Regions from separate parts of the Streptomyces sp. NPDC058470 genome, predicted to be linked through region 2. Evidence: riboswitches for the same ligand, from Rfam matches in the RefSeq annotation. Region 2 holds a riboswitch; each other region holds the start of a gene.
The links. A riboswitch is a leader RNA that binds a small molecule or an ion and turns the genes downstream of it on or off. The one in region 2 is predicted to bind thiamine pyrophosphate.

Region 1 (9,828 bases), on a different contig from region 2:
CCGGCGACGCGCCTGTGAACTGGGCGTTCGGACGGGAGTTGCTGGTCGACGGCGTGGGCCGGCCGTGTGGCGACGGCGATGTGCACATCGCACCGGCCGACCCGGACGCGTTCGGTGAGGTGCTGATCCGGCTTCAGGTCGGCGGTGATCACGCGCTGTTCAGGTCCGGTGCGGCGCCGCTCGTGGCGTTCCTCGACCGCACGGACAAGCTGGTGCCGCTCGGGCAGGAGCGCTCCCTCGCCGACTTCGACACCCACCTCGACGAGGCGCTGGACCGCATCCTGGCGGAGGAGCAGAGCGCGGGCTGAGCGCCGCCTCGCTCCCGAGTGGAGTAACGCTTCCTCTCAACCAGCCCCCTGCGTACGGGACAGCGGTCGCGGCGCGCGTCAAGTGCCCTTGGGCGCCACGTGACTTCAGTGCTTGCGGCGGCGGCCCTTCCCGCCGCGTACCGGCGTCCTGGCGGCCCCCACGGGCTCCACAGGGTCGCCAGGAGCCCCAGCCCCGGGCCGGCCGGCCGGAGCCCCCGTGCGGTCGGCCGAGACGACCAGGGCGGCCAGAGCGGTGGTGACCGGAACAGAGGCGACCAGGCCGATCGATCCGACCAGGGTGCGCACGATCTCCTCGGCGACCAGTTCGCTGTTGGCGACCGAGCCGATGCTGCTCTGCGCGATCGAGAAGAGCAGCAGGAGGGGCAGCGCCGCGCCCGCGTAGGCCAGGACGAGCGTGTTGACGACCGAGGCGATGTGGTCGCGGCCGATGCGGATGCCCGCGCGGTACAGCCCGCGCCAGCCCATCGCCGGATTCGCCTCGTGCAGCTCCCAGACCGCGGAGGTCTGCGTCACTGTCACGTCGTCGAGCACACCGAGCGAACCGATGATGACGCCGGCGAGCAGCAGACCGCTCATGTCGATGGACGGATACAGGCCGTGGATCAGGCCGGTGTTGTCGTCCGTGTTGCCGGTCAGCGCGGCCCAGCCGATGAACACGGAGCCGAGCACCCCGATCAGCAGCAGCGAGAGCAGGGTGCCGATCACCGCCACCGATGTCCGGGCCGAGAGGCCATGGCACATGTAGAGCGCGATCAGCATGATGGCGCTGGCTCCGACGACCGCCACGACCAGCGGGTTCGAGCCCTGCAGGATCGCGGGCAGGATGAAGAACGTCAGGATCATGAAGCTGACGGCCAGTGCGACCAGAGCCATGACGCCGCGCAGCCGGCCCACGCCCACGACGATCAGCGCGAAGATCCCGGCGAGCACCGCCATCGGGATCCTGCGGTTCACGTCGCTGACCGAGTACTGCAAGTCCTTGGGCGCGGAGGGCTCGTACGCGACCACGACCTTCTCGCCCTGGTGCAACTGGCGTGACTGGTCCGGCTGGACGATCTCGGTGAAGGTACGGCCCTTGTCGCTGCCGGTGTCGACCCTGATCGTCGCCTTCTTGCAGTCGCCCGTCGCCTGCTGCTGTGCCGAGGAGCCCTCGGCGGTGGAGGTGTCGCCGGTCGGGGTCTCCCCCGAGGCGTTCACAGAATCGCAGTCCACCTGGTCGATCTTGGTGACCGTCGCCTGCTGGGTCTGCCGGTCGAAACCGACGCCGGTGCGCTCGTGCCCCGGTGCGCCGCCGGGCCAGAGCACCACGAGCCCCACGACGACCGCGGCGGCGAACGGGATCAGCACCGCGCCGATGACCTTGCGCAGATGCTTGGAGACGGGGGCGGCGGGGCCATGGCTGTGACTGTGGGAATGGCCGTGGCTGTCGCCGGACCCCTGGCCGCCACCAGCCCCGTGGCCGCCGCCAGGCTCCTGCCCGCCGCCTGGTCCCGGGCCGTCACCGGGCCCATGCCACCCACCGGCCCCCTGCCCACCGCCCGGCCCCTGCCCGCCACCAGGCCCGTGGCCGCCACCCGGCCCGTGCCCACCGCCCGGCCCCGGGACGTCGCCGCGCCCTCTGCCGCCACCCGGTCCGTGCCCTTGGTCGTGGCCGCTGCCGTGCCCGTGACCGTCGCCGGGGCCATGTCCGTGCGGCGGCTCGGACGGCGGAATAGGGGGCTGCTGCATCGTGGTCACCGACCGATCATCGCAAGAACGGACGGGGCCCACTGTTCAGCGCGCCCGATGTGACGCTAGCGTGGAGGCACCTTTGCACACGCGGGAGCTCGGAGCACCGGGCTGAGAGGGCGCTGACCTTCGTCTCAGCGATGTTTCACATGAAACATCGGCAGACGGAATCCGCTGCGTCGACCGCCGAACCTGTTACCGGGTAATGCCGGCGTAGGGAGTAGGTCTCATGACCAACAAGGACGTAGTAGGTACGCCTGCCTCCAGCCAGACGGACGGGGCTTCTTCCCCTGCCCAGAACGACGGGGCCGGGCAGTCCATCGGCTGGCACAAGGCGTACGTCGAGGGTTCGCGCCCCGATCTGCGGGTGCCGGTCCGTCAGGTACACCTCACCAACGGCCAGTCCGTCACGCTGTACGACACCTCCGGCCCGTACACCGATCCGACCGTCGACACCGACGTACGCAGGGGTCTGGCACCGCTGCGTGAGAACTGGATCATCGCCCGCGGCGACACCGAGGAATACGCGGGCCGCCCGATCCGTCCCGAGGACGACGGGATCAAGCACACCTCACCGCGCGGCGGCCTCCGTAACCTCGACGCGGTCTTCCCGGGGCGGCCGCGCCAGCCGCGCCGGGGCCGCTCCGGACAAGCCGTGACACAGCTCGCGTACGCCCGGCGCGGTGAGATCACACCTGAGATGGAGTTCGTGGCGGTTCGCGAGAACGTCGCCGCCGAGGTCGTACGCGAGGAGATCGCCGCCGGTCGCGCGGTGCTGCCCGTGAACGTCAACCATCCGGAGATCGAGCCGATGATCATCGGCAAGCGGTTCCTGGTGAAGGTCAACGCGAACATCGGCAACTCCGCGGTGACCTCCTCCATCGAGGAGGAGGTGGACAAGATGACCTGGGCCACGAAGTGGGGCGCGGACACGGTCATGGACCTGTCCACCGGCCGCAACATCCACACCACCCGTGAGTGGGTACTGCGCAACTCCCCCGTGCCGATCGGCACCGTGCCGCTCTACCAGGCCTTGGAGAAGGTGGACGGCCGCGCCGAGGAGCTGACCTGGGAGACCTACAAGGACACGGTCATCGAGCAGGCCGAACAGGGCGTGGACTACATGACGGTCCATGCGGGCGTGCGCCTGCCGTTCGTACCGCTCACCGCGAACCGCAAGACCGGCATCGTCTCGCGCGGCGGCTCGATCATGGCGGCGTGGTGCCTGGCCCACCACCAGGAGAGCTTCCTCTACGAGAACTTCGAGGAGCTGTGCGAGATTCTCGCCGCGTACGACGTCACGTACTCGCTCGGGGACGGGCTGCGGCCGGGGTCGATCGCGGACGCCAACGACGCGGCGCAGTTCGCGGAGTTGAGGACGCTCGGGGAACTCAACACGATCGCGAAGCGTTTCAACGTTCAGACCATGATCGAGGGCCCGGGACATGTCCCGATGCACAAGATCAAGGAGAACATCGACCTTCAGCAGGAGATCTGTGATGAAGCTCCGTTCTATACGCTCGGCCCGCTGACGACGGACGTCGCTCCGGCGTACGACCACATCACCTCCGGCATCGGTGCCGCGATGATCGCCTGGTGGGGCACGGCCATGCTCTGCTATGTCACGCCCAAGGAACACTTGGGCCTGCCCAACCGTGACGACGTCAAGACCGGCGTCATCACCTACAAGATCGCCGCCCACGCAGCCGACCTCGCCAAGGGGCACCCAGGTGCGCAGGTATGGGACGACGCGCTGTCCGACGCCCGTTTCGAGTTCCGCTGGGAGGACCAGTTCAACCTGGCCCTCGACCCCGACACGGCACGGGAGTTCCACGACGAGACCCTCCCGGCCGAGCCCGCCAAGACGGCCCACTTCTGCTCCATGTGCGGGCCGAAGTTCTGCTCCATGAAGATCAGCCACAGCATCACGGAGCAGTTCGGCGGTACGGCGGCCGCGGGGGCCTCCGCCGAGGAGGTCGCCGAGGGGATGCTGCAGAAGTCGAAGGAGTTCGCGGCGAGCGGGAACCGGGTGTATCTGCCGCTGGCTGACTGACTGGGAACGCGGGCAGTGCGCCGGGGCTGTTGGGACAGGTCCGGTGCACTGCCCGGCTGGCGGGCTCCGCAGGCTGCGACGTGCTCGAGCATGTAGCCGGCGAGCTCGGGCGGTTGGAGGTTGAGCGCGGTCACGGCCGGGTGTCACTCCGGCTGGTGTTCCGGCCCTCCGAAGTCCGGGCTGGAGAAGTCCGGGCTTGAGTAGCTCGGGCGTGGGCCGGCTGCCGGGCCGCCGTCGGGGCTGCTGAACCCCGGCCGGTTGTAGCCCAGTTGCGGCATGCGGCTCGTCGGTGTCGGCGACGGACGGCCGAATGCTGCCGAGCCCGGATCCGCGAGAGCTTCCCGGAGGAACGGCAGGATGCCGCGCTCCAGCAGAGCCTCGCGCCAGGCTTCCCTGGCCCGGGCGACCTGTTCGTCGAGCTCGCCGCGTGCTCCGGCCTGGAGCGAGGACGAGCCGTTGCGCAGGGCGGTGAGCAGGAGTCCGACCGCGGCGACCAGAATCGCGGCCGCTGTGACCGCGCCGAAGACCCACCCGGTGGTCAGGAGGGTCTTGGCGAACGCCGGCTCGGGGGTGATCATCTTCAGGATGTACCCCACGAGCAGGAATATCGCCGCGGCTGTCCCGGCGAGGACGGGGGCGAGCACCGCGACGATGGCGATGGCGCCCGCTCCGGCTGACTCGGTGACCTCCCCCACGGTGGCGGCGAGCCCCATCGCGCTCGAACCCGGCTCGGCGGAACCGGCTTCCTTGCGGACAGGCGGGGTGGTCGGCGCCGGCTGACGCAGTTCCTCACGGACCTTCACGTAGTGCTGGTACTCGGTTGCCGCTGCCACCGTGATGAGCGCGGTGGCGTTGAGCGCCATGGTGCGCAGTTGTTCCGGATTGAGCCGCTGGCCGACAGCGGCGAGTTCCGGGCGGTGTGGTGCGGAGCGCAGCGCCTCATCGAGGATCCGCTCATAGTCCTGGCGGTCCTCGCTCAGCAGGTGCTGCGGAACGCTGTTCATCTGCATCCCCCGATGCTCCGTAGGGCTGATGGCTCGCACGCTGACGAGCCGTTGGGCAGAAACGGAGGGGAGCCTGCTACGGATAGTCCGATGGTAGAGCGGTGATGGCACGCCGTGACAGGGGGTTTCCAGAAATTGCCCCCTGGCCGGCACGCTCCTTCGCAGGGCGAGGCCTGCCCGAAGAACCCTCAGTCGGCCAGTGGCAGTTGCTGGACCAGCAATTTTCCGGCCATGGTCACGCCGCCGTCCATCGCGATGGCCAGTCCGTCGGCGTAGAGATGCGGTCCCTCGACCACGGGGCCCGTACTGTCCTCGCCGTCCTCCGAGCCCACGTCGCCCAGGAGGTACGGGATGGGGCTGTGGCCATGGACGATGCGTGAACCGCCGTACATGTCCAGCAGGGAGCGCACGGCCTCGGCGCCGCCGTCGTCGCGGAAGGCGAAGCGCTTGGTGAACTTGCGGAACAGGTCCCAGCACTCGTCCGCGTCGTTGCGGGTGAGGGTTTCGCGGATGGTGTCGTTGACCGCCTCGATCGAGTCGCCGTAGTCGAGATAGGCGGTGGTGTCGGAGTGCACCAGGAGGTGTCCGTCGACCTGCTCCATGGCGTCCAGGCGGGCCATCCACTGCAGATGGTGGTCCTGGAGACGGTCCATGTCGGTCTTCTGGCCGCCGTTGAGCAGCCAGGCGGCCTGGAAGGTGGCGGTGCCCGCGCCGGAGTTGACGGGGGTGTCGGCGAAGCGCCTGGCGCCGAGGAGCAGCAGCTCGTGGTTGCCCATGAGCGCCTTGCAGTAGCCGCCGGCGGCGGCGGCCTCGGCGGACAGCCGCATCACGAGGTCGATCACACCGATACCGTCCGGGCCGCGGTCGGTGAAGTCCCCGAGGAACCACAGGCGCGCGGTCCCGGCCGACCAGTCGCCGGCGCCGTCGATGAGGCCCTGCTCCTGGAGCGCGGCGACGAGCTGGTCGAGATAGCCGTGCACATCGCCTACGACGTACAGCGGACCCGGTCCGTCGGCGCCCTCCGAAGCGGCGGGGTCAACAGCGACCTGAACCGTGTCACTCCGGTTGATGACGGGTAGATCGCGCCGCGTCGGCGTGTACCCCTCGGGTTCCTCGGTCGGCCCCGCGTCCTCGTCGGGTGGAGTGTCCTGCGCGAACGGACCGGTCTCGTGGACGTACGCGGGCACCCGGAAGTCGCGCAACGTCGCCGTCCGCGCCACCTCGGGTCCCTGACCGGCCCCCTGAGTCATCGACCCCTCCACCACCATCGCGCCGCATCTGCACCGGATCGGACTGCCTGGTCGCAGCGGCCCGCGGTGTCGTGGGCCCATCATAGGAATGCGGATCGCGCCATGTGATGACCCAGGGGTGGTGAATCGGAGCAGGAGCCCAGTTCACCGGGGTTTTTGCCCGAATTGGGCGGTGCTTTCCCGCCCTGTCCTCGACGGGAGTCAACCTTTCTCGGGTGATCGGGGCGGACTCACCGTCGTACGAGGCAGACGGCGTTGCGAGGAGGTCCGCACGATCAGCTCGGTCGGTATCACCTGCTCGACCGGTTGGTCCGATTCCACTCCCTCGATGGCGTCGATGAGGAGCTGGACGACCGCTGTGCCGATCCGGCGTGGTTTGAGTGAGAGCGTCGTGATGGGCGGTTCGGTGTTGGCGTAGACGGTGGACTCGCTGCAGCAGACGAGGAGCAGATCGTCCGGTACACGCAGGCCGTAGCGGCGGGCTGCGGCCAGCAGGTCGGTGCCGTTCGGGTCGAAGAGCCCGTAGACGGCGTCGGGGCGGTCGGGGCGCGCGAGCAGCCGGTCGGCGGCGACGGCTCCCGCGCACGGATCGTGCGCCGGGTATGCCTCGTAGACCGGATCCTGGCCCACACGCTCGCACCAGCGCAGGTAAGCGGTGGTGGAGAGATGGGTGTAGGTGTCGGTGGTGGTGCCGGTGAGGAGGCCGATCCGGCGGGCGCCGGCGTCGGCCAGGTGGTCGAGGATGCCGAGGACGGCGGCCTCGTGATCGTTGTCCACCCACGCGGTGACCGGCAGCGAGCCCGCCGGGCGGCCGTCGGAGACGACCGGTAAGCCCTGGCGGACCAGTTCGCTGACGACCGGGTCGTGGTCGGACGGGTCGATGACCACGGTTCCGTCCAGGGCGACGTTGGACCACACGTCGTGGCGCGAGGTCGCGGGGAGGATGACCAGGGCGTAGCCCCGGGCCAGCGCTGCCGACGTGGCGGCTCTGGCCATCTCCGCGAAGTACGCGAACTCGGTGAAGGTGAAAGGTTCATCCCCGTACGTCGTCACGGTCAGGCCGATGAGGCCCGACTTGCCGGTACGGAGCGTTCGGGCCGCGGCCGACGGGCGGTAGCCCAGCCGGTCGGCGACCTCGCGGACATGGCGTCGGGTGGCGTCCGGGAGCCGGCCCTTGCCGTTGAGGGCATCGGAGACGGTCGTGATGGACACTCCGGCGGCTGCGGCCACATCTCTGATGCCCGCCCGTCCCGGCCGACCGCCGCGGCGGGTTGTCTCCGCCCGGCTCACCTGGTGCTTCCCTGCTGCTGTCATGGCGAGCCGATAGTAGGGCTCATGCGGTGGGGTAGTGCGGACGCATATGCACTCGTTGACAGGCACGTTTCTGCATGGTCCACATTGGCCAACTGCCTTAGAAAGAAAGTCAGTTGAACGATCCAATGGCAGGACGTGACGTGTCGGCACGCATGGGCCTGCCAACCAGGCCATGTCTCGAAGAGGTCTCAACTCACCTTGACGAGGGATGCGCGCCACGGCGTGAGCCACCGGCGCGCGGCGCGAAGTGCGGCGCGCCCCCATTCGTACACCTTCGTACGGGGATGATCACTCGGGCAGCTCGTGGCGGCGAGGTGGTTGTCCACAGGCCATTCGCAGCGGCGCGGAATCCTCATAGGGTGAGGAGCATTGGTAGCCGGCGGTGATCATGAGCCGACGGTGGTCACGAGGAGGACTGCGGTGAGCGAGACGAGCCCCAAGCTGCGTGCCGAGCTGGAGGGTATCCCCACCTACAAGCCCGGCAAGCCCGCCGCGGTCGGGGGTGGGGTGGCGTACAAGCTGTCCTCCAACGAGAACCCGTATCCGCCGCTGCCCGGTGTCATCGAGAGCGTGACCGCCGCGGCCGGCTCCTTCAACCGCTACCCGGACCTGGCGTGCACCGCGCTGATCAACGAACTGTCGGACCGCTTCGCCGTCCCCCTCTCGCACCTGGCCACCGGAACCGGTTCCGTCGGGGTCGCGCAGCAGCTGGTGCAGGCCACGAGCGGCCCGGGCGACGAGATCATCTACGCTTGGCGGTCCTTCGAGGCGTACCCGATCATCGCCCAGATCAGCGGGGCGACCCCGATCGAGGTGCCGCTGACGCCCGGCGAGGTGCACGACCTTGACGCGATGGCGGACGCGATCACCGACCGGACCCGGCTGATCTTCGTCTGCAACCCCAACAACCCGACCGGCACGGTGGTGCGCAGGGCCGAGCTGGAGCGGTTCCTGGACCGGGTGCCCAGCGATGTGCTGGTGGTCCTGGACGAGGCGTACCGCGAGTTCATCCGCGATGCCGAGGTGCCGGACGGCGTCGTGCTCTACCGCGACCGGCCCAACGTCTGCGTGCTGCGCACTTTCTCCAAGGCGTACGGGCTCGCGGGCCTCCGGGTCGGTTTCGCGATCGCCCACGACCGGGTTGCGGCGGCGCTGCGCAAGACGGCGGTGCCTTTCGGTGTGAGCCAGCTCGCACAGGACGCGGCGGTCGCCTCGCTGCGCGCCGAGGACGAACTGCTCGGCCGGGTCGGCTCCCTGGTGTCGGAGCGGGTGCGGGTGGTCGAGACGCTGCGCGGGCAGGGCTGGACGGTGCCCGAGACACAGGCCAACTTCGTGTGGCTGCGGCTGGGGGAGCGCACGCTCGACTTCGCCGCCGCCTGCGAGCAGGCCGGGGTCGTCGTGCGGCCGTTCGCCGGCGAGGGGGTCCGGGTGACGATCGGCGAGACCGAGGCGAACGACATCTTCCTCAAGGCGACAGAGGGGTTTCTCAAGGAGCTCCAGTGACCGGTGGCGGCCCGTGGTCCGCCACCGGTTGTACGCGTAAGGGGTCGCCGTTTCTACGTGTACGGGGTCGCCGTCGCCCGTGATGGCGAGCGTGTACGGGGTCGCCATCACGCGTGGTGGTGAGCGTGTACGGGGTCACGCGTGGTGATGAGCGTGTGGGGGCGCCGTCGACCACGGTGGCGGAGGTGTGCGGGTTGCCGTCGATGCGGCCGGCACGCCGGACGGGCTTGGGGGGCGGTATGCGATGCCCCGCGAGACCGGTGTCCGCCCGGCAGGGGAGCGCGGGGGGCGTCGCCGTCGGTCCAGAAGGCCACCGTGCCGGGCTTGACGATCTGTTGGGCGCCGTCCTCGCGGGGTGACGGTGACGCCGGTGTCGGAGCAGCCTTCCCTGCTCCGGGGCGGCCCCTCTGAGTCGGCAGTCCGTCGGTGACCAGCCGGTCCACGCTTAGGCACCCCCCTCCTGTCAACCCTCGAACGGCCATGCGTCATACTTGCTTGTGAATGTGAACGCGTTCACAAACGTGTCCCGGTTGCTCCCGTGATGTACGTGACAAAGGGGGCAAACTGCCGCTGTACCACGGCGATTTAAGGAGACTGACGACGTGGAATTGGCTTTGGCGCCCGAGACTCTGGCGCGCTGGCAGTTC
Region 2 (9,828 bases):
TGCGGGGCGTTCGGGGCTGAGGCTCTGTGTTCTGCGCACCCGGCGTGGGGGCTGAGGTGGGGGTGGGCTGCGCAGCCCGGCGGTTGAGGGGTGCCGCTCTCGTCGGGACGGGAACTGCCCCTGGCGGCGCGCATGCCCACAGCTATGACGGTTGCGGAGCGGCCGCATGTCCACAGCGCGGACTGTTGCGGAGCAACACGTAGGCCGACGGCGAAGGCGGGGGGCGGAGCGTCAGGTGTGCCGGTGGTGAAGGCGGGGGCGGAGCCGGTGGTGAAGGCGGGGCGGAGCCGTTGGTGTGCCGGTGGTGAAGGCGGGGCGGAGCCGTTGGTGTGCCGGTGGTGAAGGCGGGGCAGAGCGGCAGGTGCGCCCATGGTGAAGGCGGTTATCGCTTCGCCCCAGTCAGCGGTAGCAAGCGCGACGGGCCCCTGCTGAGTAGCCAAGGTGGGAGCAGTGACAGTGGGTCCAGGTATGTCCTGCCTCTGAGCAGGCCCCAGTGCAGGCACGACGTCGGGCAGTGGGAGCTGCCTGGTTCCACGGTGCCCAGGATCTCGCCGGCCGCGACCTCGGCGCCCTTGTCCACCGACGCCCGCACCGGACCGTACGTCGTGCGCAGAGGCGGCGTACCCGTGCCCGTCAGTTCCACCGAGACCACTCCGCGCCCCGCGACCCGGCCGGCGAAGGACACCCGGCCCGCTGCGACTGCCCGTACCGGTGTGCCCGGGGCCGCCGCGAGGTCCACGCCCCGGTGACCGCGGCCGTATGCCGTCGCCGGGGGATCCCAGCCTCGTACGACCGTGGGACGTACGCCCAAGGGCCAGGCGCGGGCGACGGCCGGGACCGTCGGATCGGCCGCCGCGGGCGGTCCCGGGGACCGTGCCCCTGAAGACCCCGGCGAACCAGGGGATCCCGGCGGCACCGGTGACGCGGGGCCGGTCGTCCGGGCCAGGGCGGACGGGGCCAGGGATCCCAGGACGGTCACCGTCAGTCCCAGCAGCACACCCAGCCACGTACGCAGACATCGTTTCGCTCGCATGCGAGAACCGTCCCGCATCGGGCCGATCATGGCCGGGATCTGTGGAGTACCGGCCGGTTGTGGAAAGCGGCGTCACCCGGTGCCTCTCAGGTCCCGTACACTTCTGGTGGCGATCCGGGCGACCGGGTCGACTTCGCACGCCCCGACACGAGGCCGTCAAACAGCCGGTGTCAGCGCCCCTCGGTCCCTAGTGGCAAGGCGCAAGCGGGCGTCAGGCGCGGGTGCCGTCCGGCACGCGCGGCACAACCGAGAACACCAAGGAGAACGGCCATGGCCGTCGTCACGATGCGGGAGCTGCTGGAAAGCGGCGTCCACTTCGGTCACCAGACCCGTCGTTGGAACCCGAAGATGAAGCGCTTCATCTTCACGGAGCGCAACGGCATCTACATCATCGACTTGCTCCAGTCGCTGTCGTACATCGACCGCGCCTACGAGTTCGTCAAGGAGACCGTCGCCCACGGCGGCACGGTCATGTTCGTCGGCACGAAGAAGCAGGCGCAGGAGGCCATCGCCGAGCAGGCCACCCGCGTCGGCATGCCCTATGTCAACCAGCGCTGGCTGGGCGGCATGCTCACCAACTTCTCGACCGTCTACAAGCGTCTGCAGCGCCTCAAGGAGCTTGAGCAGATCGACTTCGAGGACGTCGCCGCGTCCGGTCTGACCAAGAAGGAGCTTCTCGTGCTGTCGCGCGAGAAGGCCAAGCTGGAGAAGACCCTCGGTGGTATCCGCGAGATGTCCAAGGTGCCCAGCGCCGTCTGGATCGTGGACACCAAGAAGGAGCACATCGCCGTTGGTGAGGCCCGGAAGCTCCACATTCCGGTCGTCGCGATCCTCGACACCAACTGCGACCCCGACGAGGTCGACTACAAGATCCCGGGCAACGACGACGCGATCCGCTCCGTCACCCTGCTCACCCGCGTGATCGCCGACGCCGTCGCCGAGGGCCTCATCTCCCGCTCCGGTGTGGGCAAGGCCGCCGAGGGCGACAAGGCTGCGGGCGAGCCGCTCGCCGCGTGGGAGCGCGACCTGCTCGAGGGCGAGAAGAAGGCGGACCCCGAGGACGCTGCCGAGGCTCCGGTCGCCGAGGTCCAGACCTCCGCCGAGACGGAGAAGGTCGCCGACGCCGAGCAGGCCGAGGTTGTCGCTGAGGCCCCGGTCGCTGAGGCTCCGGTCGCCGAGGCGCCCGCCGCTGAGGCTCCGGTCGCCGAGGCGCCCGCCGCCGACGCTCCGGTCGCCGCCGAGGCCCCCGCCGCGGACGCCGAGCAGGCCTGACCCCTCACCCCTTCGGGTTCTGAACGGCGGGGGCGCACCAAGCCCCCGCCGTTCGGCCCGTAGATCTTCAGACTTCGAGAGAGATTCCGGGAATCATGGCGAACTACACCGCCGCCGACGTCAAGAAGCTCCGTGAGCTCACCGGCGCCGGCATGATGGACTGTAAGAAGGCGCTGGACGAGTCCGACGGCAACGTCGACAAGGCCGTCGAGGCGCTGCGGATCAAGGGCCAGAAGGGCGTCGCCAAGCGCGAGGGCCGCTCCGCCGAGAACGGCGCTGTGGTCTCGATCATCGCTGACGACAACTCCTCCGGTGTCCTGGTCGAGCTGAAGTGCGAGACGGACTTCGTCGCCAAGGGCGACAAGTTCCAGGCCGTCGCCAACCAGATCGCCGAGCACGTCGTGGCGTCCTCCCCGGCCGACCTCGACGCCCTCCTCGGCTCCGAGATCGAGCCCGGCAAGACGGTTCGGGCGTTCGTCGACGAGGCCAACGCGAGCCTGGGCGAGAAGATCGTCCTGGACCGCTTCGCCCAGTTCTCCGGCGCCTACGTCGCCGCGTACATGCACCGCACCATGCCCGACCTGCCCCCGCAGATCGGTGTCCTGGTCGAGCTGGACAAGCCGAACGCCGAGCTTGCCAAGGGCATCGCGCAGCACATCGCCGCCTTCGCGCCGAAGTACCTCTCCCGTGAGGACGTTCCGGCCGAGGTCGTCGAGTCCGAGCGCCGCGTAGCCGAGGAGACCACGCGCGCCGAGGGCAAGCCGGAGGCCGCGCTTCCGAAGATCGTCGAGGGTCGCGTCAACGGCTTCTTCAAGGAGGCCACCCTCCTCGGCCAGCCGTACGCGCTCGACAACAAGAAGTCCGTCCAGAAGATTCTGGACGAGGCCGGTGTCACCCTGAAGCGCTTCGTGCGTATCAAGGTCGGCATCTGAGTCCGTACCGCGATCGACGCCCGACCCCGCTAGGGTCGACAGCAGTCGTCCGCGTATGTGGGCACGCGCGCGTGCGTGTCGGACGACAGCAGATCTGACGAGGAGGCCATTGCCAAGCATGGGATGCGAACAACACCCCAGCGGCAATGGCCTTCTTCGTATGTGTGACACGTAAAAGAGGCGAGAGATCCATGACCACCACCCAGGCCGACAAGGGCGAGAAGACCGACGACGGCAAAGGCGCGGGACGCTTCATGCTGAAGCTTTCCGGCGAGGCGTTCGCCGGCGGCGGCGGACTGGGCGTCGACCCCGACGTGGTGCACAAGATTGCCCGTGAGATCGCGGCCGTCGTGCGCGGCGGAGCCCAGATCGCGGTCGTCATCGGCGGCGGCAACTTCTTCCGCGGCGCGGAACTCCAGCAGCGCGGCATGGACCGGGCGCGCTCCGACTACATGGGCATGCTCGGCACGGTCATGAACTGCCTGGCCCTCCAGGACTTCCTGGAGAAGGAAGGCATCGACAGCCGGGTCCAGACCGCCATCACCATGGGGCAGGTAGCCGAGCCGTACATCCCGCTGCGTGCCGTACGGCACCTGGAGAAGGGCCGTGTGGTCATCTTCGGCGCCGGTATGGGCATGCCGTACTTCTCCACCGACACCACCGCTGCCCAGCGTGCCCTGGAGATCGACGCCGAGGCCCTGCTGATGGGCAAGAACGGTGTCGACGGTGTGTACGACTCCGACCCGAAGACCAACCCCGAGGCGGTCAAGTTCGACTCGCTCAGCTACGCCGAGGTCATCACCCGCGACCTCAAGGTCGCCGACATGACCGCCATCACGCTGTGCCGGGACAACAAGCTGCCCATCCTGGTCTTCGAGCTCCTGGCGGAGGGCAATATCGCGCGGGCGGTCAAGGGTGAGAAGATCGGCACACTCGTGGGTGAACACAGCAGCCGGGCCTGACGGGACCGGCCCCGAGCGGGGGTCGAGCCCTGACCGGGCACGGACCCCGACCGGGGGATGGACAATGTCCTGCCGGTCCGGAACCGTGCAGGAACAAGACGCGACGCAGCCGGCTGCCACCCCTCCGAGGAACAGCTGCCGGGCCTACTCAAGACGCAGGAGCAAGTGGTGATCGAAGAGACCCTCCTCGAGGCCGAGGAGAAGATGGAGAAGGCCGTCGTGGTCGCCAAGGAGGACTTCGCCGCGATCCGCACCGGTCGTGCGCACCCGGCGATGTTCAACAAGATCGTGGCGGACTACTACGGCGCACTGACGCCGATCAACCAGCTGGCCTCGTTCTCGGTGCCCGAGCCGCGCATGGCGGTGGTGACCCCGTTCGACAAGAGCGCGATGCGCAACATCGAGCAGGCGATCCGCGACTCCGACCTCGGCGTCAACCCGAGCAACGACGGCAACATCATCCGGGTGGTGTTCCCGGAGCTGACCCAGGAGCGCCGCAAGGAGTTCATCAAGGTCGCCAAGACCAAGGGTGAGGACGCCAAGATCTCGATCCGCTCCGTCCGCCGCAAGGCGAAGGAGACCATCGACAAGCTGATCAAGGACGGCGAGGTCGGCGAGGACGAGGGCCGCCGTGCGGAGAAGGAACTCGACGACACCACGGCGAAGTACGCCGCTCAGGTGGACGAGCTCCTGAAGCACAAGGAATCGGAGCTGCTCGAGGTCTGATGAACGACTCTTCCTGGGCGCCGCCGCCACAAGCCGGGTACTGGGGGCCGTCCGAGCAGGGGCCTGTCCAGGGGGCTGCCCCGGCGGGTCCCACATACGATGCGTATGACGCGCAGCACACTCGCCCCATGCCCATCGTGCCCGACGTACCCGAACATGGCGGAGACCAGGATGACGACCGGGGGGCCGCTCGGCTGAGCGGTCCCCTGTTCCGCGACGACACACCGGCGACGGCGCCGCCCTACGGAGGCCCGTCGCAGAAGCCGCAGGAGCCCATGCCCAGCGACCCACAGCCCGCCTCCGCACCGCAGAAGAAGAGCGCGGGACGGGACCTGGGCGCGGCCATAGGGGTGGGCGTCGGGCTCGGCGCGGTGATCATCGCGTCGTTGTTCATCGTCAAGGCCGTCTTCATCGGCGTGATAACGGTCGCTGTGGTCGTGGGGCTGTGGGAGCTCACGTCGCGGCTGGAGGAGCGCAAGGGCATCAAGGCGCCTCTCGTGCCGCTGGCGCTCGGCGGTGCGGCGATGGTCGTCTCCGGTTACGTCCGGGGCGCCGAGGGTGCGTGGGTGGCGATGGCACTCACCGCGCTGGCCGTCCTGGTCTGGCGCATGACGGAGCCCCCCGAGGGCTATCTGAAGGACGTCACGGCCGGTGTGTTCGCGGCCTTCTACATCCCGTTCCTGGCCACGTTCGTCGCGCTGATGCTCGCGGCCGACGACGGCTCATGGCGGGTGCTCACGTTCCTGCTGCTCGCCGTGGTCAGTGACACGGGCGCGTACGCGATCGGCTGGCGCTTCGGCAAGCACAAGCTGGCGCCGCGCATCAGCCCCGGCAAGACCCGCGAGGGCCTGGTCGGAGCGGTCACCTTCGCGATGGCCGCGGGTGCGCTGTGCATGGAGTTCCTGATCGACGACGGCACCTGGTGGCAGGGCCTGCTCCTGGGCCTCGCGGTCGCCGCCAGCGCCACGCTCGGCGACCTCGGCGAGTCCATGATCAAGCGGGACCTGGGCATCAAGGACATGGGCACGCTGCTGCCGGGCCACGGCGGGATCATGGACCGGCTGGACTCGCTGTTGCCCACGGCTCCGGTGGTGTGGCTGCTGTTGGTGATCTTCGTCGGGTCGGGCTGACCTGCGGTGACGGGTGCGTCTGTACGTCGCTGACGTGCGGGTTTGTCGGTGAGGGGCTCGTTGTCCACAGGGCGGCGAGTCCCTCTCCGTATGTCTGCGACACTGGTACGGCCATGCCTAAGCCCGGAGAACTCACATTCGTCGCCCCGCGCGGAGCCAAGAAGCCGCCGCGGCATCTTGCCGATCTCACGCCCGCTGAGCGTAAGGAAGCGGTTGCCGCGATCGGTGAGAAGCCGTTTCGTGCCAAGCAGCTGTCGCAGCACTACTTCGCGCGGTACGCGCACGACCCCGCGGAGTGGACGGACATCCCGGCCGCCTCGCGCGGGAAGCTTCAGGAGGCGTTGCTTCCCGAGCTGATGACGGTCGTGCGGCATCTGTCGACCGACCAGGAGACCACCCGCAAGACCTTGTGGCGGCTGTTCGACGGCACGCTCGTCGAGTCCGTGCTGATGCGGTATCCGGACCGGGTGACCATGTGCATCAGCTCGCAGGCCGGGTGCGGCATGAACTGCCCGTTCTGCGCGACCGGGCAGGCCGGGCTCGACCGGAACCTCTCCACCGGTGAGATCGTGCACCAGATCGTCGATGGCATGCGGGCGCTTCGGGACGGCGAGATCCCGGGTGGTCCGTCGCGGCTCAGCAACATCGTCTTCATGGGGATGGGTGAGCCGCTGGCCAACTACAAGAGGGTGGTCGGGGCGATCCGCGCGCTGACCGACCCCGAGCCCGACGGGCTCGGCCTCTCGCAGCGGGGCATCACCGTGTCGACCGTCGGGCTCGTCCCGGCGATCAACCGGTTCTCCGACGAGGGCTTCAAGTGCCGCCTCGCCATCTCCCTGCACGCGCCCGACGACGAGCTGCGCGACACCCTCGTACCCGTGAACACGCGGTGGCAGGTGCGGGAGGTGCTGGACGCCGGCTGGGAGTACGCGGCGAAGTCCGGGCGTCGGCTCTCCATCGAGTACGCGCTGATCAGGGACATCAACGACCAGGCCTGGCGTGGTGACCGGCTCGGGCGGATGCTCAAGGGCAAGCCCGTGCATGTCAACCTCATCCCGCTGAACCCGACGCCGGGTTCGAAGTGGACCGCCTCGCGGCCCGAGGACGAGAAGGCGTTCGTCGAGGCGATCGCGGCCCACGGGGTGCCGGTCACCGTTCGGGACACCCGTGGTCAGGAGATCGACGGGGCGTGCGGTCAGCTCGCGGCCACCGAGCGGTAACCTGGGCAACATGGCTGCGTACGTGCATCCTTAGGTACCTACATCTTCATATTCCGACAGGGGAGCGCCACAGCGCTGAGAGTGCGGTAGCCGGGTCACCGGCGGGCCGCAGACCCTCAGAACCTTGCCCAGGTCATTCTGGGTAGGAAGTTCGGTCAATACTCAAGCTGTTGCGCCCTGCCCGGGAACTGTCAGAGGTTCCCGGGCAGGGCCGCGTCTCTTCCTGGTCATCCCAGGAGGAATTCAGTGAACAAGAAGAAGACGATCACGGCCGTCGTCGCTGTCGGTGTGGGGTTGGGGCTCGTCACGCTCTCCGCGTGCGGCTCGACCGACTCCGGTTCCGGGAGCGGTGGTGACTCCAAGACGGTGACTCTCGTCAGCCATGACTCCTTCGCCTACTCCAAGGACGTGCTGAGCGCCTTCGAGAAGGAGTCCGGGTACACGGTCAAGGTCCTCAAGGACGGCGACGCGGGGCAGGCCGTCAACAAGGCGATCCTCACCAAGGACAACCCGCAGGGCGACGTCTTCTTCGGCGTCGACAACACCCTGCTGTCCCGCGCGCTCGACAACGGGCTCTTCCAGTCGTACGACGCCAAGGGCTCGGACCAGATCCTCCCGGAGTACCGGGTCGACCAGGACAAGCACCGGGTGACGCCCATCGACACGGGCGACATCTGCGTCAACTACGACAAGGCCTACTTCAGCGAGCACAAGCTGACGCCGCCGCGGTCCTTCGACGATCTGATCAAGCCCGAGTACAAGAACCTGCTCGTCACCGAGAACGCCTCCACCTCCTCGCCCGGCCTCGGCTTCCTGCTCGGGACCGCGGCGAAGTACGGGGACGACGGCTGGCAGGACTACTGGACGAAGCTCAAGGCCAACGGCGTCGAGGTCGTCGACGGCTGGGAGCAGGCGTACAACGAGGACTTCTCCGGGTCCGCGGGCGGCAAGAAGGCCAAGGCGGACCGGCCGCTCGTCGTCTCCTACGCCTCCTCGCCGCCCGCCGAGGTCATCTACGCCGACCCGAAGCCGACGACCGCGCCGACCGGCGTCGCGACCGGCACCTGCTTCCGGCAGGTCGAGTACGCGGGGCTGCTGAGCAACGCGAAGAACACCAAGGGCGGCGAGGCGCTCATCGACTTCCTGATCACCAAGCAGTTCCAGGACGACATGCCGCTGAACATGTTCGTCTACCCGGTGGTGGAGGGCGCAAAGGTGCCGACCGAGTTCACGGAGTTCGGGCCGCAGGCCAAGGACCCCGAGACCATGGCCCCCACCAAGATCGCCGAGAACCGTGACCAGTGGGTCAAGTCGTGGACCTCACTCGTACTGAAGTAACGCCCCGGGCGCGAAGAAAGTCCCGTCGGCCAGGCGCGGCGCGGCTCGGGCTGATGGCCCTGCCGGTCGCGTTCTTCGGCGTCTTCTTCGCCTACCCCGTGGCGGCGATCGTGGCCCGCGGCCTCAAGGTCGACGGGATCTGGCAGTTCGGGCGGATCGGGGATGTCCTCGCGCAGTCCGACATCCGGCACGTGTTGTGGTTCACCACCTGGCAGGCGCTTGCCTCGACCGCGCTCACGCTGCTGATCGCGCTCCCCGGCGCGTACGTCTTCGCGCGCTTCGATTTCAGGGGCAAGCAGGTGCTGCGGGCGGTGGTGACCGTGCCGTTCGTGCTGCCGACGGTCGTCGTCGGTACGGCGTTCCTGGCGCTGGTCGGCCGGGGCGGGCTGCTGGACGAACTGTGGGGCGTACGGCTCGACACCACCGTCTGGGCGATCCTGCTCGCGCACGTTTTCTTCAACTACGCGGTCGTCGTCCGTACCGTCGGCGGACTCTGGTCGCAGCTCGACCCGCGTCAGGAGGAGGCCGCCCGGATGCTCGGCGCCTCCCGGTTCGCGGCCTGGCGCAAGGTGACGCTGCCGGCCCTGAGCCCTGCTGTGGCCGCCGCCGCGCTGATGGTGTTCCTCTTCACCTTCACCTCCTTCGGCGTGGTGCAGATCCTGGGCGGCCCCACCTTCTCGACCCTCGAAGTCGAGATCTACCGGCAGACCTCGGAGATCTTCGACCTCTCCACGGCGGCGGTGCTGACGATCATCCAGTTCGTGGCGGTGGGCGCGATCCTCGCCGTGCACGCCTGGACCGTACGGCGCCGGGAGACCGCCCTGCGTCTGGTGGCCCCGGAGACGACCGCACGCCGGCCACGCGGTGCCGGGCAGTGGGCGCTGCTCGCCGGGGTCCTCGCGACCATCGCCGTGCTGCTCGTGCTGCCGCTCGCTGTGCTGGTCCAACGGTCCCTGGACGCCCCCGACTTCGGGTACTACAGGGCATTGACGACCGACGACAGCGGCATCTTCCTCGTCCCGCCGATCGAGGCGATCGGCAACTCCCTGGAGTACGCGCTCGCCGCCACCGCCATCGCCGTACTGATCGGTGGTCTGGCGGCCGCGGCCCTGACGAGGCGCGCCGGGCGTCTCGTACGAGGCTTCGACGCGCTCTTGATGCTGCCGCTGGGCGTGTCGGCGGTGACCGTCGGGTTCGGGTTCCTGATCGCGCTGG
Region 3 (9,828 bases), on a different contig from region 2:
GCCGGTCGAGGACGGACAGCACCGAACCGTGCACGTAAGCGTTTACGCGCCGCATCGCGACCGTCGTCAGCTCCGTGCCGGAGGCGACGAGCGAGCGCTCCAGGACATCCAGGCTCGGCGCACCCCCCGTACCCATGATCAGACGGGACGTGAAGGACGTACCACCGAGGAGAAAGGGATCGTCGGCCATGGGTCAGCCTCCTTGGACGGCGGTGAGGACTTCGACGCGGTCTCCCTCGGAGAGGGCGGTGGACGACCACTGCCCGCGCGGGACGACGGTTTCGTTGAGCGCGGCGGCGACACCGGACGGGGCCGGGGTGAGCGCCGCGACGAGCGTGTCGAGAGCGGTGCCGGCGGCGATCCGCTGCCGCTCTCCGTTGACGAGGACGCTGACGAGGATGCTCATACGGGCTGCTCCGTGCGGGCCGGGCTGAAGCGCTTGGGGGTGAAGGGGCGTGCCACGTCCGGCAGTTCACCGGTGGTCAGGGCATGCGCCATCGCGTCACCGGTGACGGGTGTCAGCAGGACGCCGTTGCGGTAGTGCCCGGTTGCCAGGAGGAGCCCGTCGAGCTCGGTCGGTCCGAGCAGCGGTGCGTTGTCGGGCGAGCCGGGGCGCAGTCCGGCGCGGGTCTCGGTGAGCGGCAGCTCGGTGATCCCGGGGACCAGCTCATGGGCGTCGCGCAGCAGCTCGTACACGCCGCCCGCGGTCACCGTCGTGTCCCAGCCGAGCTCCTCGTTGGTCGCGCCGACGACGAGCTCGCCGTTCTCGCGCGGCACCAGGTAGACGTGACTGCCGCGCACGACGGCGCGCACGGTGCGGCTGAGGAAGGGCGCGTACGGCCGTGGCACGGTCAGCCGCAGCACCTGCCCCTTCACGGGGCGCACGGGCGGCAGTACGTCCTCGGGAACCCCCGCGAGGCGCCCGCTGAGGCTGCCCGCGGCGAGGACCACCTGCCCGGCCGACAGCTCGCTGCCGTCTCCGGTGACGACTCCCTGGGCCCGGTTCCGTACCACGCCCAGGCGTTCGGCCCACCTCCGGCAAAACATCACTCCGGCCCGCTCGCATGCCGTGACCAGGGCTTTCGCCAGTCGGCGCGGATCGATCTGGTGGTCGCCGTCGACCCGCAGACCGCCACGCACGCCGGGCGCGAGCATCGGCTCCAGGCGGCGGCACTCACGGCCGCTGAGCCACTCCGAGTCGAGCCCCGACTGACGTTGCAGGGTGTGCAGTTCGCGCAGGTGGGCGCGGTCGTCGGCGTCCAGTGCGACGGCCAGGGTGCCGCACCGGCGGTAGCCGAGGTCCTGGCCCGTCGCCTCGGTGAGCTCGGCGACGAAGTCCGGATAGCGGTGTGCGGAAGCGAGGTTGAGGCCCAGCAGGGTCTGTTCGCCGTAGTGCAGTTCGGTGACGGCGGCGAGCATACCGGCCGCGACCTGTGCGGCGCCGCCGCCGGGCTCGGGGTCCACCAGCGTGGTGGTCAACCCGCGCTGCGCGGCCCGCCAGGCCGTCACCAGCCCGATGATTCCGCCCCCGATGACAAGGACGTCTGAGGTGCCCGATGACAGGGATGTACGAGATGTGTCGGACGGTGTATGCGACATGGGCGTCCAGCCCCTCCCTTCGCCGGCATGACCCGGATCAGGTTCGTACGGTCGGAGGCCGTCCAGCCTCCCTCTCAGCCCGGTGCGTCCGGACTCCCGCGAGTGCTTTACGTTGGCCAGCCTAGCTCGCCGCCGTATGTCTCAGTAAGGGAGCCTCCGTCCATGGCCCGTTCGCTCGACGGCCTCGTCCTGTCCCCGGTCGCCGACCAGGCGCCGGGTCAGGTGGGTACTCGCACCCGTTTCACGTACCACGAGCGGGACGGCGAGATCTGGGCCGAATACGAAGGCGGTGACGTCGTACGCGGTCATCTCCTGGGTACTCGCGAGGGCGACCGCCTCGACTTCCGGTACGTACAGCTGAAGCGCGACGGCAGCACCTCCTCGGGGCACTGCGTGTCGCGCGTGGCGGAACTGCCCGGCGGGCGCGTACGCCTGGAGGAGAGCTGGGAGTGGGAATCGCAGCGGGGCAGCGGGACCAGTGTGGTGGAAGAGGTCCGTTCGAGCGGTGCGGCCTAGTCGTGCGGAGTGGGTCCGTCCGAGCGGTGCGGCCCAGTCGTGCGGAGCAGGTCAGGAGCGGCGGTGTGGAGCACGTCACTGAGCACGCACCCTGACTGACGAATTGCCGGCTGTCTATGGTGATCAGGTGACCGAGGAGACGCAGGTTCAGGAGCGGACGGTACGGCAGGTCGTCGTCGTGGGCGCGGGCATGGCCGGCGTGCAGACCGCGGTAGCCCTGCGGGAACAGGGCTTCGGCGGCGGCGTGACGCTGATCGGGGCGGAGCCGCACCAGCCGTACGACCGGCCACCGCTGTCCAAGGCGGTACTGCTCGGCAAGGCCGAGGGTTCCGCCTTCGACCTCGACTTCGAGGCACTGGACATCGACCTGCGGCTCGGGCGCGAGGCGCTCGGCGTACGCCCCGAAGACCATGAGCTGGACACTGCCGCGGGGCCGGTGCCGTACGACGTCCTGGTCATCGCGACGGGTGCGGAACCGATCCGGCTGCCGGGCGCCGAGGGCGTGCCCGGGGTCCATGTGCTGCGCACCCTGGACGACGCGGAGCGGCTGCGTCCCGTGCTCGCCCAGCAGCACGACATCGTGGTGGTGGGGGCGGGCTGGATCGGCGCCGAGTTCGCCACCGCGGCACGTGAGGCGGGGTGCGCGGTGACCGTCATCGAGGCGGCCGACCGGCCGCTCGCCGGGGCACTGCCCGCCGAGGTGGCCGCGCCGATGGCCGCCTGGTACGCGGACAGCGGGGCCTCGTTGCGCACCCACGCGCGCGTGGAGCGCGTCGAGCCGGGCGCGGTGGTGCTGGACGACGGCTCCCGGGTGCCCGCGGGCGCCGTCGTCGTCGGCATCGGCGCGCGCCCCGCCACCGGCTGGCTCAGCGGCTCCGGCATCGAGCTCGGCGCCCACCGCGAGGTCGTGGCCGACGACCATCTGCGCACCTCGGTGCCGGACGTGTACGCGGTCGGCGACTGCGCTTCCTTCCCTTCGGGAAGGTACGAGGACCGCCTTCTGGTCCACCACTGGGACAACGCCCTGCAGGGTCCGCGCACGGTGGCGGCGAACATCATCGGCGAGTCCCCTGTGGCGTACGACCCCGTCCCGTACTTCTGGTCCGAGCAGTTCGGCCGCTTCGTCCAGTACGTCGGCCACCACGCACCCGCCGACACCACCGTCTGGCGCGGTGACCCGTCCGGCGCCGCCTGGACGGTCTGCTGGCTGCATGACGGCCGTCTGGTCGCCCTCCTCGCGGTCGGCCGGCCCAGGGACCTGGCCCAGGGCCGGAAACTCATCGAGGCGGGCACTCCGATGGACCCGGAGCTGCTGTCGGACCCGTCGCGGCCGCTGAAGACGGCGACGCCGACGCCGTAGCGGGGGTGGTTCGCCGTGGGCGGAACCGGTGCCGGGCGGGCGATCCGGCCGTGCGGTGACCCGATCCGACGGGCGATCCGGCCGCTCTGTGACCTGATCCTGACGGGGCTCGGCTACCGAGTGTCAGTCCGGGATGGCAGGCTTGTCCTGTGACCGAGATTGACGCAAAGATCGATGCTCTCGTCCCCGCCTGGCTCACCCTCCCCGACATCGCCGAACAGTTCGGTGTCGAGGTGACCCGCGTCCGGCAGTTGGTCAGGGAGGGCCAGGTGATCGCCGTACGCCGTGGTGAGAACCGCGCGCTGCACGTCCCCGCCGCTTTCATCGACGGGGCCGAGCAGAAGGTCGTCAAGGGCCTGACAGGCACTTTGACGCTCCTGCGGGACGACGGGTTCTCCGACGAAGAGATGCTCGAGTGGCTCTTCACCCCCGACCCGAGCCTGCCCGGTACCCCCGCGCAGGCTCTCAGCGAGAATCGCGGCACGGAGGTGAAGCGTCGCGCCCAGGCGCTCGCCGTCTGACCGAGACAGACCGTCCGACGTTCGGACCACGGCGGCCATGGGCCACCCCGGCCGCCGTGGTCCCCACGCACCGACAACGGGGGTAACACGCATGCCCGACAACACCGCCACCGCGCGCGCCCAGCTCGCCGACGCCCGCGTCTACCTGTGCACGGACGCCCGCAGGCGCCAGGGCGACCTCGCCGAATTCCTGGACGCGGTCCTGGACGGCGGTGTCGACATCGTGCAGCTGCGCGACAAGGGCATGGAGGCGGCCGAGGAGCTGGAGCACCTCCAGGTCTTCGCGGACGCCTGCGCACGCCACGGCAAGCTGCTCGCGGTCAACGACCGGGCGGATGTGGCCCACGCGGCCGGCGCCGACGTGCTGCACCTGGGCCAGGGCGACCTCCCGGTTCCCGCCGCCCGCGCCATCCTCGGCGACGAGATCCTGATAGGCCGCTCCACCCACGCCGAGTCCGAGGCTGCGGCAGCCGCCGTCCAGGAGGGCGTGGACTACTTCTGCACCGGCCCCTGCTGGCCGACCCCCACCAAGCCCGGCCGCCACGCACCCGGCCTGGACCTGGTCCGGTACACGGCCTCGCTGGGCACCGACCGCCCTTGGTTCGCCATCGGCGGCATCGACCTGGGCAACCTCGACGAGGTGCTGGAGGCGGGCGCCCGCCGCGCCGTCGTGGTGCGGGCGATCACCGAGGCGGACGACCCGGGAGCGGCGGCGGCGGAGTTCGCGAAGCGGCTGCGCGGCGTACAGCTGCTGTCCGAGTAGCCGTCGGGGGGAGTTCCCCGAATGGTTGTCGGATTGGCTGAATAGTCGGCTGGCCGCTGTCCGAGGAGTGGACAAGATTTCGACAAATCGGACAATTCTCGGCCGTGCGGTTGGGGGACCCGATCCCCCTGGCTAACCTGCGGGTATGGCCCTCGGATCTGCTTCCACCAGGACTGACCACGCACGAACCGTGCGCGACATGCTCGCGACCGGCAACAAGACGTACTCGTTCGAGTTCTCCGCGCCGAAGACCCCCAAGGGCGAGCGGAACCTGTGGAACGCGCTGCGTCGGGTGGAGGCGGTCGCGCCCGACTTCGTCTCGGTGACGTACGGGGCCGGTGGATCCACCCGTGCGGGCACGGTCAAGGAGACGGAGCAGATCGTCGCCGACACGACGCTCACCCCGGTCGCCCACCTCACCGCGGTCAACCACTCCATCGCGGAGCTGCGCAACATCATCGGCCAGTACGCGGACGCCGGGATCCGCAACATCCTCGCCGTGCGCGGCGACCCGCCCGGCGACCCCATGGGCGACTGGGTGCCGCACCCCCAGGGCCTGACCTACGCGGCCGATCTCGTCCGTCTCATCAAGGAGTCCGGCGACTTCTGTGTCGGTGTCGCGGCCTTCCCCGAGATGCACCCGCGCTCCGAGGCCTGGGACCTGGACACCGGGCACTTCGTCGACAAGTGCCGCGCCGGCGCCGACTACGCGATCACGCAGATGTTCTTCCATCCCGAGTCGTATCTCCGCCTGCGCGACCGTGTCGCCGCGGCCGACTGTGCGACCCCGGTGATTCCCGAGGTCATGCCGGTGACGAGTGTGAAGATGCTGGAGAGGCTTCCGAAGCTCAGCAATGCCTCGTTCCCGGACGTTCTGAAAGAGCGAATCCTCACAGCCAAAGATGATGCGGCGGCTGTACGCTCCATTGGCATCGAGTTCGCGACGGAGTTCTGCGCGAGACTGTTGGCCGAGGGAGTCCCCGGACTGCACTTCATTACGCTCAACAACTCCACGGCAACGCTGGAAATTTACGACAACCTGGGTCTGCACCATCCGTAGCAGGCCTAGACCGGTTGCACCCGCGTACGACACACTGCGTAGCGGCCACTGGGAGAGGGGCGTACATGGGCTGGACGGTCCTCTATATCGCTTTCGGCGTCGTCGCGCTCTGGCTGCTCGGCGAGGTCCTGCTGCAGTACAAGGCGAGGCTGCGCTACCGACTGCTCGCCTTCGCGGGCTTCCTCGGCGTGGTCCTCGGTGTGCTGATTCCCTCCGTTGTGGTCATCGGCCTGGGCGCCGCGGCGTTCGCGGTCGGGCAGACGTACGTGACGATGTCGTTCCGCCGCGGGTTCGCGGAAGGCTGGGCTGTCGGCAACCGCCAGGGCGCCGACAAGGCCAAGGGCACGAGCAAGCGTCGCCGCGGTGAGCCGGAGCGCCAGGATCCGACGCTGGAGGTCTCCGGCCCCGAAGCGGCCGACACCACGGTATTTGCGCAGCAGGACGAGTTCGCCGGCGACGACGACGTCTTCTCGCCCGCGCAGTCCGACCGCTTCATGCCGCCGGGTTCGGGTGAGCCCGGCCCCGCCGAGAGCACCGCCGTGTACGAGCCGCAGCCCCTGCCCGACGACACCGGCTCCTACGGCGTATACGACGCCGCCGCGTACGCGGCGGCGGCCGACCAGTCCTACGCATCCGCCGATCAGGGCCAGGACCAGCAGTCCTACGCATCCGCCGCCCAGGGCCAGGACCAGCAGGCCTATGCGTACGACGGCTACTCGGGCTACGACCAGCAGCAGTACGGCTACGACAACAACGGTCAGCAGCAGTACGCCGCCTACTCCGACCCGTACATCGGCACGCAGACGTACAGCGGTGCCTCGTACGACAACACCACCTACGGTGGCGGCGAGCAGCAGCAGTACGCGCAGCAGGGCTACGGGCAGGACCAGTACGCCGCCGGTACGTACGGTGACGGCACCCCTCCCGGTGGCGTCTGGGTGCCGCAGCAGCGCACCGACGAGTACGGCGGCGAACTCCCGCCGGAGCAGCCGTACCCGTACCAGGAGAACGGCAACGGCACCAACAACGGCAATGGCACCAACAACGGCAATGGCACCAACAACGGCACTGGGTACGACGAGCAGCAGTACCGGTACTGAGGGGCCGCCCCCCGTACGGAAGGCGGCATCCGGTACCGAGGTGGCGCCTGGTGCTGAAGGCGGCGCCGGCACTGAGGAGCGGCCTCCGGTGCTGAAAGCGGCCCCCGGTACTGGGGCCGGCCCGCACCGGACTTGGTGCTCCGACCCACTTCTCCTTCAGCGTGCCGGGATCACTGCGAGCCCCGGAACTCCGGTCCTTCCACGATCAGTCCGGCCACCAGCGCGCCCGACATACCCGCGTGGGGCAGGCCGCCGCCCGGGTGGGCCCAGCCGCCGACCGCGAACAGGCCCGGCAGGCGAGTGCTGTTCGCGGGGTGCAGCCGAGTCCCTGCCGCGCCCGACAGCGAGGGCGCGGGTATGCCGCCGCCCTGGGCGCCGGTCTCCTCCTCCGTGTGCACGGGGGTGCGTACCTCGCGCCACAGCACCCGCTCACGCAGCCCCGGAACGGCCCGCTCGGCGGTGGCGGTCATACGGTCCGCGAAGGCGTCCGCGGCGCCGGCCGCCGTCCAGTCGTGGTGGGCCTGGGACGGCACCGTCGACGTGAGCACCACCGACTCGTGCGCGTCATCGGGGCGCAGCCGCGGGTCGTTCGGCCGGTCGACCCACACGGTCGGCCGCTCGGGCGGTGTACCGGGCCCGAAGAGGTCGAGCTCCTCCTCCCGGTCGGTGGTGTGGACGACCGTGCGATGCGCGGTGCCGTCCTGGCGCGCGCCGCGCAGCGCGAGACAGACCACGACCTTCCCGGCGAAGAGGCTCTCCGGGGCCGGCTGCACGCCGCCCTCCACATACAGCTCGGGACGGCTCAGGCCGCTCAGCCGCCAGGGTCCGCTGCCGACGACCGTGTCCGCCTCGGCGACGGTCCCGTCCCGCAGCTCGACCCCCGCGGCCCGGCCATCCTTCTCGACGACCCCCGTGACCTCGGCGCCGAAGACGAACTCGACCTTCCGGGCCAGGCACCGCTCGTACACCGCGCGCGCCAACTCCCTTATCCCACCGCGCACATACCAGGTGCCGAAGGCGTGCTCCATGTACGGCAGCACGGCGGCGCTCGCCGGGGCGACGCGCGGGTCCAGCCCGTACGCGAGTGCGTGGCTCTCCAGGAGGGCACTCAGGCGCGGGTCGCGCAGCTCCCAGGCGCCGACCTCGGCGAGGGTTGCGGCCCGCCGGGTGCGCAACAGACGCTTGTGCGGCACCGCGGGGTAGGGCTCGCGGTCGGCGAGCACCTGCCAGTTGGGCCACAGGGGCTCCTCCAGGAGCGGCCTGCGCGTGCGGTCCCAGGCCTCGCGTGCCCGCACCAGGAAGTCGCCCCACCGATCACCCGCGCCCGCGCCGAGTGCCTCGGTGAGTGCGGTGACGACGCCCGCGCGGGACGCGTTCGGCAAGGAGACGTCCGTGCCGTCCGCGAAGACATGGCGTGACGACGGGTCCACCTGGACCAGCTCGACGCACGCTTCCAGGGGCTCCTTGCCGGTCTTGAGGAACAGGTCGCGATAGACCGCCGGCAGCGGCAGCAGCCCCGGGCCCGTGTCGAAGGCGAAACCGTCGCGCTCGACACGGCGCACCGCACCGCCGTACGTCGCCGTGCGCTCGTACACCACCACCCGGTGGCCCGCGACGGCCAGCCGGGCGGCGGCCGCCATCGCGCCCATCCCGGCGCCCATCACCGCAATTCGTGCCATGCCAGGGACCTTATCGGCCGTCACTGACAATCCCGCCCGGTGGTCAGTCGGGCGATCGTCCCACCCGCGCCGCCAGCTGTTTCTCCTCCCGGCGCTGGGCCCTGCGGCGCCGGAATCGTCTGATCCGCGAGACCAGGAAGAAGAGCACCACAAGACCGGCGAGCAGCAGGGCGCCCGCGATGATCGCGGCGGCCTCGGGGTGGAACATCGCGAAGGTGAGGATTCCCGCGACCCCGAGATCCTCGGCGGTGCTCATGAGGACGTTGCTGAACGGCTCGGGCGAGGTGTTGATCGCCATCCGCGTCCCGGCCTTGACGGTGTGGCTCGCCAGCGCCGTCGAACCGCCGATCGCGCCCGCCGCCAGATCGGGAAGCGAACCGCTCTGTCCGGCGAGCAGCGCGCCGACCACGGCACCCGACACGGGCCGGATCACCGTGTGCACGGAGTCCCATACCGAGTCCACGTACGGGATCTTGTCGGCGACCGCCTCACAGAGGAAAAGAACGCCGGCTGTGACGAGGATCTCAGGGCGCTGAAGGGACTCCGGGACATCGTCGCTCAGGCCGGTCGCGCCGAAGAGGCCGAGGAGCAGCACCACCGCGTACGCGTTGATGCCGCTGGCCCAGCCGCTGGTGAAGACCAGGGGGAGTACGGACACGGAGGCGATCGTAACCAGTCGGCAATGGTGCGTCCTGGGCTTGAGAGCGCAGGGCTGAGTACTCGTACCTAGTGGGCGAGATGAGTACGCGCGCGGATGGGCCCGACCTGCGTGAACGACAGAGTGGAGACACGGAAGGGGGCGCGGCTCCGGTACCGCCGACACGGGGCGGCGGAACGGTTCTCGCGCCCTTGGCCGCTCCTTCCGCCGATTCGTCGGCGGGAGTGAGACAACGGGGGACCCGGGGATGACCGGTCGGGGTCCAACGGGGGAGTACGGGGGAGTACGGCGAAGCGCCGGTTCGAGTGGCCCGCGGGGGACGCGGCCACATCGGACCGGCGCTTTCGTGTGTGCCGGGTGCGCGGTGGGTCTCAGCGGTTGCCGCTCACCCGGCCCTGGAGCAGTCGCGAGAGGGCCGCATGGACGTCGTCCAGGGAGCGCTCGGGCTGGAAGGCCTGCCAGTCCAGAGCGGCCACGAGGACCATGCCGACCAGCGCGGAAGCCGTGAGCGAGATGTCGATCTCGTCGCTGAGCTCGCCGTTCGCCACGCCGTCGCGCAGAACGCCCTCCAC

Region 1: it holds a riboswitch for thiamine pyrophosphate, as region 2 does, so the genes downstream of both, thiC (phosphomethylpyrimidine synthase ThiC) here and ACFWP7_RS09915 (thiamine ABC transporter substrate binding subunit) in region 2, are expected to answer to the same signal.
Region 3: it holds a riboswitch for thiamine pyrophosphate, as region 2 does, so the genes downstream of both, thiO (glycine oxidase ThiO) here and ACFWP7_RS09915 (thiamine ABC transporter substrate binding subunit) in region 2, are expected to answer to the same signal.

Annotation. Positions count from the first base shown of each region.
Region 1 is NZ_JBHXMF010000016.1:123,412-133,239, reverse strand. Features, by position in the region: gene ACFWP7_RS14645 (SsgA family sporulation/cell division regulator) at 1-308, shown strand, start outside; gene ACFWP7_RS14640 (YibE/F family protein) at 414-2,066, opposite strand; TPP riboswitch at 2,138-2,294, shown strand; gene thiC (phosphomethylpyrimidine synthase ThiC) at 2,287-4,110, shown strand; gene ACFWP7_RS14630 (hypothetical protein) at 4,254-5,120, opposite strand; gene ACFWP7_RS14625 (metallophosphoesterase) at 5,303-6,379, opposite strand; gene ACFWP7_RS14620 (LacI family DNA-binding transcriptional regulator) at 6,566-7,678, opposite strand; gene hisC (histidinol-phosphate transaminase) at 8,099-9,181, shown strand; gene ACFWP7_RS14610 (cytochrome ubiquinol oxidase subunit I) at 9,784-9,828, shown strand, end outside.
Region 2 is NZ_JBHXMF010000010.1:70,937-80,764, reverse strand. Features, by position in the region: gene ACFWP7_RS09955 (TetR/AcrR family transcriptional regulator) at 1-20, shown strand, start outside; gene ACFWP7_RS09950 (M23 family metallopeptidase) at 383-1,033, opposite strand; gene rpsB (30S ribosomal protein S2) at 1,304-2,305, shown strand; gene tsf (translation elongation factor Ts) at 2,401-3,237, shown strand; gene pyrH (UMP kinase) at 3,429-4,199, shown strand; gene frr (ribosome recycling factor) at 4,368-4,925, shown strand; gene ACFWP7_RS09925 (phosphatidate cytidylyltransferase) at 4,925-6,055, shown strand; gene rlmN (23S rRNA (adenine(2503)-C(2))-methyltransferase RlmN) at 6,169-7,275, shown strand; TPP riboswitch at 7,324-7,442, shown strand; gene ACFWP7_RS09915 (thiamine ABC transporter substrate binding subunit) at 7,522-8,613, shown strand; gene ACFWP7_RS09910 (ABC transporter permease) at 8,589-9,828, shown strand, end outside.
Region 3 is NZ_JBHXMF010000043.1:41,566-51,393, forward strand. Features, by position in the region: gene ACFWP7_RS28455 (thiazole synthase) at 1-190, opposite strand, end outside; gene thiS (sulfur carrier protein ThiS) at 194-406, opposite strand; gene thiO (glycine oxidase ThiO) at 403-1,599, opposite strand; TPP riboswitch at 1,597-1,709, opposite strand; gene ACFWP7_RS28470 (hypothetical protein) at 1,762-2,115, shown strand; gene ACFWP7_RS28475 (NAD(P)/FAD-dependent oxidoreductase) at 2,243-3,475, shown strand; gene ACFWP7_RS28480 (Rv2175c family DNA-binding protein) at 3,625-3,996, shown strand; gene thiE (thiamine phosphate synthase) at 4,088-4,759, shown strand; gene metF (methylenetetrahydrofolate reductase [NAD(P)H]) at 4,905-5,819, shown strand; gene ACFWP7_RS28495 (hypothetical protein) at 5,885-6,919, shown strand; gene ACFWP7_RS28500 (phytoene desaturase family protein) at 7,090-8,598, opposite strand; gene ACFWP7_RS28505 (DUF4126 domain-containing protein) at 8,642-9,256, opposite strand; gene ACFWP7_RS28510 (TetR/AcrR family transcriptional regulator) at 9,628-9,828, opposite strand, start outside.